DNA from 3 places in the Nitratireductor sp. PBL-C9 genome. Region 1 is predicted to be linked to each of the others. Evidence: predicted binding sites of a transcription regulator. Region 1 holds the regulator's gene; each other region holds the start of a gene.
The links. The regulator LexA, encoded in region 1, represses DNA repair genes until DNA is damaged. The targets are predictions, from matches to a motif close to TGTTCNNNNTGTGTTCNG.

Region 1 (3,276 bases):
GTCATAGGTGTCCTGAAAATCGACCGTGTCCTTGTCGATGTCTTCCAGAAGCTCATGCGCGCCCTTGGTGAGACGCGACTCGGTGTAACGCATTGCCGCCGGCGGATCGCCGTCGATGGAGCCGAAATTGCCCTGCCCGTCGACCAGCGGCAGGCGCATGGACCAGTTCTGCGCCATACGCACCAAGGCGTCGTAGATGGCGGCATCGCCGTGCGGGTGGTATTTACCCATCACGTCGGCAACGGGGCGGGCCGATTTCACATATTTGCGGTTCCAGTGGTAACCGCTCTCATGGGATGCATAGAGAATGCGCCGATGCACCGGCTTCAGACCATCGCGTGCATCCGGCAGGGCGCGGCTCACGATCACGCTCATCGCATAATCGAGATAAGAGCGCTGCATCTCCTCGACAATGGAAATCGGCTCGATTTCGTCGGGCTCGCCCGATCCGTTCGGCGTCGTCTGGTCAGTCAAAACGTGTCACATTCTTAATGAGGAATCACATACTCTTTATATATGAGCCGTCAGCGATTCTCCAATTGAGCATCCGTTTTTGATGACGGAAATCCAACGCAATTTCAGGCGCATACGAACCTCCTGGGGATGAGCGCCTTGACAAATTGCCGCAGGAAGCGAGCCTGCGTGAAGAATGAGGGCTTTTCCCTCGCATCCAAGCTGGGCTAGAGAGGCCGCAAGGAGAACCCGATGCCTGGTTACGATACCGTTTTCAACGCCTTCGTCACATTGCTGGTAACCGTCGATCCGCCAGGGCTTGCGCCGCTCTTTCTGGCGCTGACAGCGGGCATGAACCGCTCGGAGCGCAATCAGGTGGCCGTGCGCGCAGCCATCATCGGATTCGCCGTTCTGGCCCTGTTCGGCGTCGCTGGCAGCGCCATTCTGGCCGTGTTCGGCATCACGCTTCCCGCCTTCCGTGTGGCAGGCGGCCTGCTTCTGTTCTTCATCGCCTTCGAGATGATCTTCGAGCGCCGCCAGGAGCGCCACGAAAAGAGTGCCGAGCGCGCGATCACGCGCGACATGATCCGCAACATCGCCGCCTTCCCGCTGGCCATTCCGCTGATCGCGGGTCCCGGCGCCATCTCGGCCACCGTGCTTCTTTCGGGCGAGTTCAATTCGATTCTTGGCACCATCGCGCTGCTCGGCATCCTGCTTGGAACGATCCTCCTCACCTATGCCGTTTTCACGCTGGCGGAGCGCGTGGACCGCTTTCTGGGCGAAACGGGACGCTCCATCCTGACGCGCCTCCTGGGCGTCATTCTGGCAGCCCTCGCGGTCCAGTTCGTGGCAGACGGAGCCAAGGCGCTTTTCGCTGCGCCATAGGCGCTGCAACCGGACGGTTGCGGAACACAACTGGAACATATAGAGTATGTTCTGGTTTTGTTTTTAACTGATTCTCGGTGGCGCCCATGCTGACCCGCAAGCAGCACGAACTTCTTCTGTTCATCCATGAACGACTGAAGGAGACCGGAATCCCGCCCTCCTTCGATGAAATGAAGGAGGCGCTCGACCTCGCCTCCAAGTCCGGCATTCACCGGCTGATCACGGCTCTGGAGGAGCGCGGCTTCATTCGCCGGCTCCCGAACAGGGCGCGTGCGCTGGAGGTTCTGCGGCTTCCCGATTCCATCGCGCCGGGCCTCAATTCCGCCGCGCGCGGCTTTTCGCCAAGCGTCATCGAGGGCAGCCTCGGCAAGACGCCCGCGCCAGCGGCCTCCAAGCCTGCCGCCAGCAATGATGACGCGCTTTCCGGCGTCGTTTCCGTGCCTGTGATGGGCCGCATCGCTGCCGGTGTCCCCATCGACGCCATTCAGCACCAGACCCATTCCATCGCGGTTCCGCCGGACATGCTTACCGGTGGCGATCACTACGCGCTTGAGGTCAAGGGCGACTCGATGATCGATGCGGGCATTTTCGATGGCGACACGGTGATCATCCGCGAGACGCAGACCGCCAATCCCGGCGAGATCGTCGTGGCGCTGGTGGATCAGGAAGAGGCAACGCTGAAGCGCTTCCGCCGCAAGGGCGCATCGATTGCCCTTGAAGCCGCCAATCCGGCTTACGAAACCCGTATCTTCGGCCCCGACCGCGTCAAGGTGCAGGGTCGCCTCGTCGGCCTGATGCGCCGCTACTGAGTTTAAGACTATCCGGGGCGGCTTCAGGCATGCCCCGGCTCCGATGCCATCCGGCATCCAGAATGCGCGCTCTTTTCAAGCTCCGCGTCGGTTCAGCCAACATCGTCCGGGAAGAGCGCCTGGAAGACATGCGGAAGCATCTCGGGGAGGTCTTCCGCAATCAGGCCCCGGCCAAACATCCCGCCAGCCTCTGCATGCAGCCACACGCCGGCCGATGCCGCTTCGAAGACCGGCATGCCCTGCGCCAGAAGGCTGGCCACAATCCCGCACAGAACATCGCCAGAGCCCGCCGTCGCCAGGAAACGCGATCCGTTGGTGTTGATCGCGGCGCGCCCGTCCGGGCAGGCGACGACCGTGTCCGCCCCCTTCAGGATGATCACCGCTCCTGAGCGCTCTGCCGCTGCGCGCGCACGCTCCACCTTGGACATGGAAGCGTCAGCCGCGAGATCGCCGAAGAGGCGCGCGAATTCACCGTCATGCGGCGTCAGCACGGTCGCTAAGGCGGAGCTTCTCACGGCCTCGAAGAGCGTATCGGGCGCATCGGCAAAGGCGGTGATGGCGTCGGCATCCAGCACCAGCCCTTTCAGCCCTTCATCGCGCTCCAGAAAACCCAGCGCGAAGCTGCGCGTGCGCTCGCCTGTGCCGGCTGCCGGGCCGAGAACAGCGGCTGTCGGTTTTCGCTCATCGAGGAAGGCGATGAGTTCATCCACTGCCTCCGCCTTGCGCAGCATGATTGAGGTCAGGTGCATCGCGTTCACCGACAGGGCGTTTGCAGGCGAAAGCACCGTCACGGCCCCTGCCCCGGCGCGCGCCGCGCCACGCGCGGCAAGCCGCGCAGCACCAGTGGATGCGCCACCGCCCGAAACAACCGCCACATGACCACGCACATATTTGTGCGCATCGATCTCCACCGCCGGCACGGCGTCGCGCCAGAGCGCCGGACCATTCTCCCAGAGGGCGATATCCATTGATGCAAGCGCCGTCTCGGCAATGCCGATATCGGCCACGACCAGCTCGCCACACAGGCGTCGACCGGGCATGAGCAGATGCCCCGGCTTTTTGCGGAAAAACGTGACGGTCAGGTCCGCATTGAAGCAGCTGCCGAGGGGCTTGCCCGTGAGACCCGAAA
Region 2 (3,276 bases), on a different contig from region 1:
GCGCGCTGGCTGCCCAGACCGTCACAGGTGGGGCAGGCGCCGGCCGGATTGTTGAACGAGAAGAGACGCGGCTCGATCTCCGGAATGGTGAAGCCGGAGACCGGGCAGGCGAATTTTTCGGAGAAAACGATGCGCTCATGCGTCTCGTTTTTCGATTTGTTTGCGCCGCCGCCCTTGGCGGTCGCGCCTTCTGAAAGAGGTTTGTCGGCAAACTCGGCGACAGCCAGCCCCTCGGCGAGCTTCAGGCAGGTTTCGAGCGAATCCGCCAGGCGCGTCGCCAGATCTTCACGCACCACGACGCGGTCCACCACCACATCGATGTCGTGCTTGTACTTCTTGTCGAGGGCGGGAACATCGGCGATCTCGTAGAAGGTGCCGTCCACCTTTACCCGCTGAAAACCCTTCTTCTGAAGCTCGGCCATCTCCTTGCGGTATTCGCCTTTGCGCCCGCGCACGATGGGGGCGAGAATGTAAAGGCGGGTGCCTTCCTCCAGCGCCATAACCCGGTCGACCATCTGGCTCACGGTCTGGCTTTCGATGGGGAGGCCGGTCGCAGGCGAATAGGGCACGCCCACACGCGCGAAGAGAAGGCGCATATAGTCGTAGATCTCCGTCACCGTGCCGACGGTGGAGCGGGGATTTTTCGACGTGGTCTTCTGCTCGATGGAAATGGCCGGCGAAAGCCCGTCGATCTGGTCGACATCCGGCTTCTGCATCATTTCCAGGAACTGGCGCGCATAGGCCGAAAGGCTTTCGACATAGCGCCGCTGACCTTCGGCATAGATCGTGTCGAAGGCGAGCGAAGACTTGCCCGAGCCCGACAGGCCGGTCATGACGATCAGCTTTTCGCGCGGAAGGTCGAGATCGACATTCTTGAGATTGTGCTCGCGCGCGCCGCGAATGGTGATGGACTTGTGTTCTGGCATGCCCCGTCGCTGCCTGTCTCATTTATCTGGTGTGGCCGGCAGCATGCCGGACCATGCTTCATGTAGGAAACGCGCCGCAAATGTCGATGGGCCGCGCGGCCCGCTGACAGACGAGGGCGTTTCGACGTTGCGGGGGTTGTCCCTCGTTTTAAAAAAAAGAGCAAGGGAAAAGAACAAATATCGAACACGCTCCTGACACGATCGTCCTGCGCCGGGCTGGCTCTCGTGAGCATCCGTTACAGATGATCACAATTTCGCCCGCGCCGCCGCATCGCCTTGACCGCCATTAACCAAAGGCGCAGTATCATTTTCGTCAGTGCTCGTGGCTGTTGGCCGCCCTTGAAACCGCGCCGGTGGGCGCTTCGGGCGCGCATGGTTGCTTGAGCACGCTGACACCGAGCAAAGCCTCGTAACGCGAAGAAGGAGGGAGGCATGACTCCACCTGACCGACGCATCGGGCTTCGCCTATTGCGCGAAGCCACAGCTGGCTGATCGGTCCCGAGCGCATAACCGTCTCGTACGATCATGCGTTCCCGACGCGGTCCATGGCGATTGAGGACACTGCACTGCAGAACCTTCTTCGTCGGCAGGCACGACAACGCTGGCGGCTGGCTGCCCCACGAAAATCTAATCTTTATGAAGACAGGGACGGTGAAACCCGTCCTGCCTGATGATTACCGGTAAACCACTCCCGGTACGGAGGGTCAGAAGACCCGAAGCCCCGCGCGCTCGAAACAATGCGGCGGGGCTTTTCCTTTTTCTCTGTTCCTTTTTCTGTTGCGCCTTTCTGCGCGCCCCGGAAGGGGCTCATTGACAGGCATCCCGCCAAGTGCGAACATAAGAAGAACAAATGAGCTGTGGACGAGACCGGAGCAGGGGCAGCGGGAGAGCGCGCGCCAGCCCCGCTTGCGATAAAGTGCGCGGCAGATTTCGGATAAGCGTGGAGAAGCGTTATGGCGGGCAGCGTCAACAAGGTCATTCTGGTGGGAAATCTGGGTGCAGACCCGGAAATCCGCCGGCTCAACTCCGGTGATCCGGTGGTCAACATCCGCATCGCGACCTCGGAAACCTGGCGTGATCGCCAGTCCGGCGAGCGGCGCGAGCGCACCGAGTGGCACAATGTCGTGATCTTCAACGACAATCTTGCCAAGGTGGCGGAACAGTATCTGAAGAAGGGCGCCAAGGTTTACGTCGAGGGCCAGCTCCAGACGCGCAAATGGACCGACCAGAACGGTCAGGACCGCTACACGACGGAAATCGTTCTGCAGAAGTTCCGTGGCGAACTGCAGATGCTCGACACGCGCGGGCAGGGCGGTGACAACCAGGTCGGTTATGGCGGCGGCGGTGGTCGCAGCTCCGATTTCGGCCAGTCCGGTCCCGCCGATACCGGTGGCAGCAGCGGCGGCGGCGGTGGCGGTTACTCGCAGAACCTCGACGACGAAATTCCGTTCTGAGACGGAACAATCGCATGAAAAAGCCCGGCAGAGCCGCTTCGACCGCACCGTGTCTGAGCAGGCCTGCCGGGCTTTTCTTTTTTGCGGTGGCGACGGCCCTTGCGCCATCGCCGGTGAATGCCGGTGAAGCGGATGTTGTCGCGGTCGAAATCATTGCTGACGGTGATGGAGCCCATCGCTTCGACGTGACGGTCGAGCATGGGGACGAGGGCTGGGATCACTATGCAGACCGCTCGGATGTGTTGGATGACGCTGGCAAGGTCATCGCCTCTCGAACGCTTCTTCACCCACATGTGAATGAACAGCCTTTTACGCGCAGCCTTTCAGGTGTCGCGCTGCCCGAGGGGCTCGGTCATGTGACTGTACGTGCGCATGACACCGTGCACGGGCTTGGCGGTCGCATCATGCGCGTCGCAATCCCCGGGCGCGAAGGCGAGGGCGGTTAATGCCTGCTCTCTACAGCGCAGCGGGCTGACATTGCGCAGAATGGCAAGCCGGGCTGGCGCGGTGTGCTGACGACGATCCACCGGATTTCGCAGCACTTCTGGCTGTAACCATCGGGTGCGAAGCACTCACCCAAGCATCAGCACACGGCAGCGATCGCCTTCTTCAGCTGCCGGCGAGCCGGGCTCGCGCACGATCAGCGCATTGGATGCGGCCAGCGTGGTCAGCATGGAGGAATCCTGCAGCGTGAACGGCGTGGCGATCAGCCCTTCGGAACCGGGCGCCACCGAGGCGCGAACATAGTCGCGGCGTTCATCGTTTGCCCGCAGCGCCTTTGCCAGAACAGCCGAGCGCAGATCCGGCGCGTAGCTGCGCTGGCCAAGCCGGGCAATGAGCGGACGCAGAAACAGATGCGCGCAGACGAGGCTGGAAACCGGGTTGCCAGGCAGGCC
Region 3 (3,276 bases), on a different contig from region 1:
CCAGCGCAATGTTGGTGGTGAGGCTTGCGCCATCGGTCAGCTCCAGAATGCGGGCCAGCAGGAACGGCGTCACATCCTTGCCCGAGATGCCCTTTTCGGTCGCCTCCTTCTGGGCGGTGGCGATGTATCCGGCCATCACGTCGGCAGCGATTTCCTCATCCGCCGGAACCGGGTTGGCGATCAGCATGCCGCCGTCGATGCCAAGCGCCCGGCGCGTTGCCTGGAAACGGGCAATCGCCTCGGCCGTGTCAAGCCGCAGCGGCGCGGTGTAGGGCGATTGGCGCGACCAGAAAGCCGGCATCGTGTCGGTGCCATACGCCACGACCGGCACGCCGCGCGTTTCCAGAACCTCGAGCGTCTTTTCCGTGTCGAGAATGGCCTTGGGGCCAGCCGAAACGACGATCACCGGCGTCTGCGCCAGCTCGTCCAGATCGGCGGAAATGTCGAAGCTCGTCTCCGCGCCCTTGTGAACGCCGCCAATGCCGCCGGTGGCGAAAACCGGGATGCCGGCCATCTGTGCGGCAATCATGGTCGCGGCCACCGTGGTGCCGCCGCTCTTGCCTTCGGCAATGGCGAAGGCGAGGTCGGCGCGCGACAGCTTCATCGGATCCTTGGCCTGCGCCAGCGCCTCGCGCTCATGGTCGGAAAGGCCGACCTTCAGCCGCCCGTCGATCACGGCGATGGTGGCGGGAACCGCACCTTCTTCGCGGATCAGAGCCTCCACGTCGCTCGCCATCTCATTGTTGCGCGGCCACGGCATGCCATGGGTGATGATAGTGCTTTCCAGGGCCACCACCGGCTTGCCGGCGGCAAGGGCTTCGGCGACGGGCGCGTGGATGTCGATAATGTTCTTGGACTGCACGGGGGAGGCTCCTTTATGAAACTGGTTGCGGCGCGGGCACCCGCTCAAGCGCCGCATGGAAGGCGTTATCGTCGAATTCTGGCGCTGCCGAGGCGCTGGCGATCACAAGTCCGGACGCCGCGACGCCCTCGCGCACGGCCTGCGGCAAGGGCGTTCCGCGCATCAGCGCCGTCAGCGTCGCGCCGGTCAGCGCATCGCCGGCACCCGTCACGTCCACGATCTCATCGATGCGCGGCGGCGTTATCTGCCACAGCCCTTCGGGGGTGAAAATCATGACCGATCCGCCACCCCCGGTGATCACGCCGGCGCTTAGACCAAGCGCGCGCAGTGCCTCGATGGCGCGGGGAAGGGCGGCCTCGTCATCAAGGCCTGCAAGGCTGCGCGCCTCGCGCACATTCATGAAGAGAACGGCGATCTGCGGAAAACTGGCGGTCAGCCGCCCCGCCTTTGCGGGCGAGACCGCGATGGCGTAGAGCGGCGCGCCGGCCCGGATCTCCGCAAGTCTGACCACCGCATCTTCAGGCATGTTGGCGTCGCACAGGATCGCATCGGCCTGTTCGGCGGCATGCCGCGCCTTCGAGCGGCGCATCTGTTTGGGAAAGGCCGTATCGTAAAGCGCCATGTCCGCGAACCCGGTGATCAGCTCGCCATCATGGTCGAGGATCGCCGTATAGCTGGGCGTCGCGCGGTCGAGAAACGTGGCGGAGAGGTCCTCAAAGCCCGCATCCTCGATGGCGCGCGCCACGGCGCTGCCGGCTGCATCGCCGCCGCGCAGAGACATGAGCGACACCGCGGCGCCGCGTCGGCTCGCGATGCGCGCCGCATTGAATATGCCGCCGCCCACTTCTTCGCTCATCCGTCCGGGGTTGGATGTGGCGGGAATGTGCGGCGCATTAAGGCGTCCGCGCCGGTCCGGATGCGCGCCGCCAATGGCCAGCAGGCGAGGGGCTTTATCCGCGTTCATGGCGCTCTCCCGCGAATCGAAATGCACCCCCGCAATCCCCTTCGCCGCCACGGCCTTCCTGAGCGGCAGAGAGGCTGTCCGGCATGTCGTTGCGCGTACAAAAATAGAACAAATCTGGTTTGTCTATGTTTTTCAATATTTTGGTGCCTATTGCAAAAATAGAACAAAAGAGGTACAGATAATCATCGCGGATTTGGCGGAACCGCCTCCATTGACCTCGAAGGGGTGTTGTATCATGGCTCAGAATTCATTGCGGCTTGTAGAGGATAATTCGGTGGACAAAACCAAGGCTCTGGACGCGGCGCTATCGCAGATTGAACGGTCCTTCGGCAAGGGCTCGATCATGCGGCTCGGCGCCAACGATCAGGTGGTCGAGATCGAGACCATCTCCACCGGGTCTCTGGGCCTCGATATTGCTCTGGGCGTGGGCGGTCTGCCGCGCGGCCGTATTATCGAGATTTATGGCCCGGAAAGCTCCGGTAAGACGACACTCGCGCTGCACACGGTGGCCGAGGCGCAGAAGAAGGGCGGCATTTGCGGCTTCATCGACGCCGAGCATGCGCTCGATCCGGTTTATGCCCGCAAACTGGGCGTCGATCTGGAAAACCTTCTCATTTCGCAGCCCGACACGGGCGAGCAGGCGCTTGAGATCTGTGACACGCTGGTACGCTCCGGCGCGCTCGACGTGATCGTGGTCGACTCGGTCGCCGCGCTGACGCCGCGGGCCGAAATCGAAGGCGAGATGGGCGATTCCCTGCCGGGCATGCAGGCCCGCCTGATGAGCCAGGCGCTCCGGAAGCTCACCGCTTCCATTTCGCGCTCCAAGACCATGGTCATCTTCATCAACCAGATCCGCATGAAGATCGGTGTGATGTTCGGCTCGCCCGAGACGACGACGGGCGGTAACGCGCTGAAATTCTACTCCTCGGTCCGTCTCGACATTCGCCGCATCGGCTCCGTCAAGGACCGTGACGAAGTGGTCGGCAACCAGACCCGCATCAAGGTGGTGAAGAACAAGATGGCTCCGCCCTTCAAGCAGGTCGAGTTCGACATCATGTATGGAGAGGGCGTGTCGAAGACCGGCGAGCTGGTCGACCTTGGCGTGAAGGCCGGGATCGTCGAGAAGTCGGGCGCATGGTTCTCCTACAATTCCCAGCGTCTGGGGCAGGGGCGTGAAAACGCCAAGCAGTTCCTGCGCGACAATCCCGAGGCGGCGCAGGAGATCGAGCTGGCGCTGCGCCAGAATGCCGGTCTCATCGCCGAAAAATTCCTCGAGGATGGCGGCCCCGGCGACCAGGATGGCGCTGACGATTGATCATTTGAGTGACGCCGACTGTCGGATGTGACCGTTGGCTGACTGTGAAAGACAAGACACCGCCGCTCGCCGGCGGTGTTTTTTTGTGTAAAGCCCGCATGATGTGCGCTGGCGCACGGGATTTCTGGACACGTC

Region 2: a site for LexA is predicted at 1,758-1,775, ahead of ACRTG1_RS15210 (single-stranded DNA-binding protein). Genes of this name have one in related genera too.
Region 3: a site for LexA is predicted at 1,986-2,003, ahead of recA (recombinase RecA). Genes of this name have one in related genera too.

What each region holds. Positions count from the first base shown of each region.
Region 1 is NZ_JBPAXW010000012.1:6,253-9,528, reverse strand. Features, by position in the region: gene gyrA (DNA gyrase subunit A) at 1-474, opposite strand, end outside; gene ACRTG1_RS22040 (MarC family protein) at 706-1,338, shown strand; gene lexA (transcriptional repressor LexA) at 1,425-2,147, shown strand; gene ACRTG1_RS22030 (NAD(P)H-hydrate dehydratase) at 2,240-3,276, opposite strand, start outside.
Region 2 is NZ_JBPAXW010000007.1:16,198-19,473, reverse strand. Features, by position in the region: gene uvrA (excinuclease ABC subunit UvrA) at 1-926, opposite strand, end outside; gene ACRTG1_RS15210 (single-stranded DNA-binding protein) at 1,880-2,380, shown strand; gene ACRTG1_RS15205 (hypothetical protein) at 2,395-2,826, shown strand; gene ACRTG1_RS15200 (molybdopterin molybdotransferase MoeA) at 2,953-3,276, opposite strand, start outside.
Region 3 is NZ_JBPAXW010000007.1:213,610-216,885, reverse strand. Features, by position in the region: gene ACRTG1_RS16135 (pseudouridine-5'-phosphate glycosidase) at 1-862, opposite strand, end outside; gene ACRTG1_RS16130 (carbohydrate kinase family protein) at 876-1,826, opposite strand; gene recA (recombinase RecA) at 2,062-3,141, shown strand.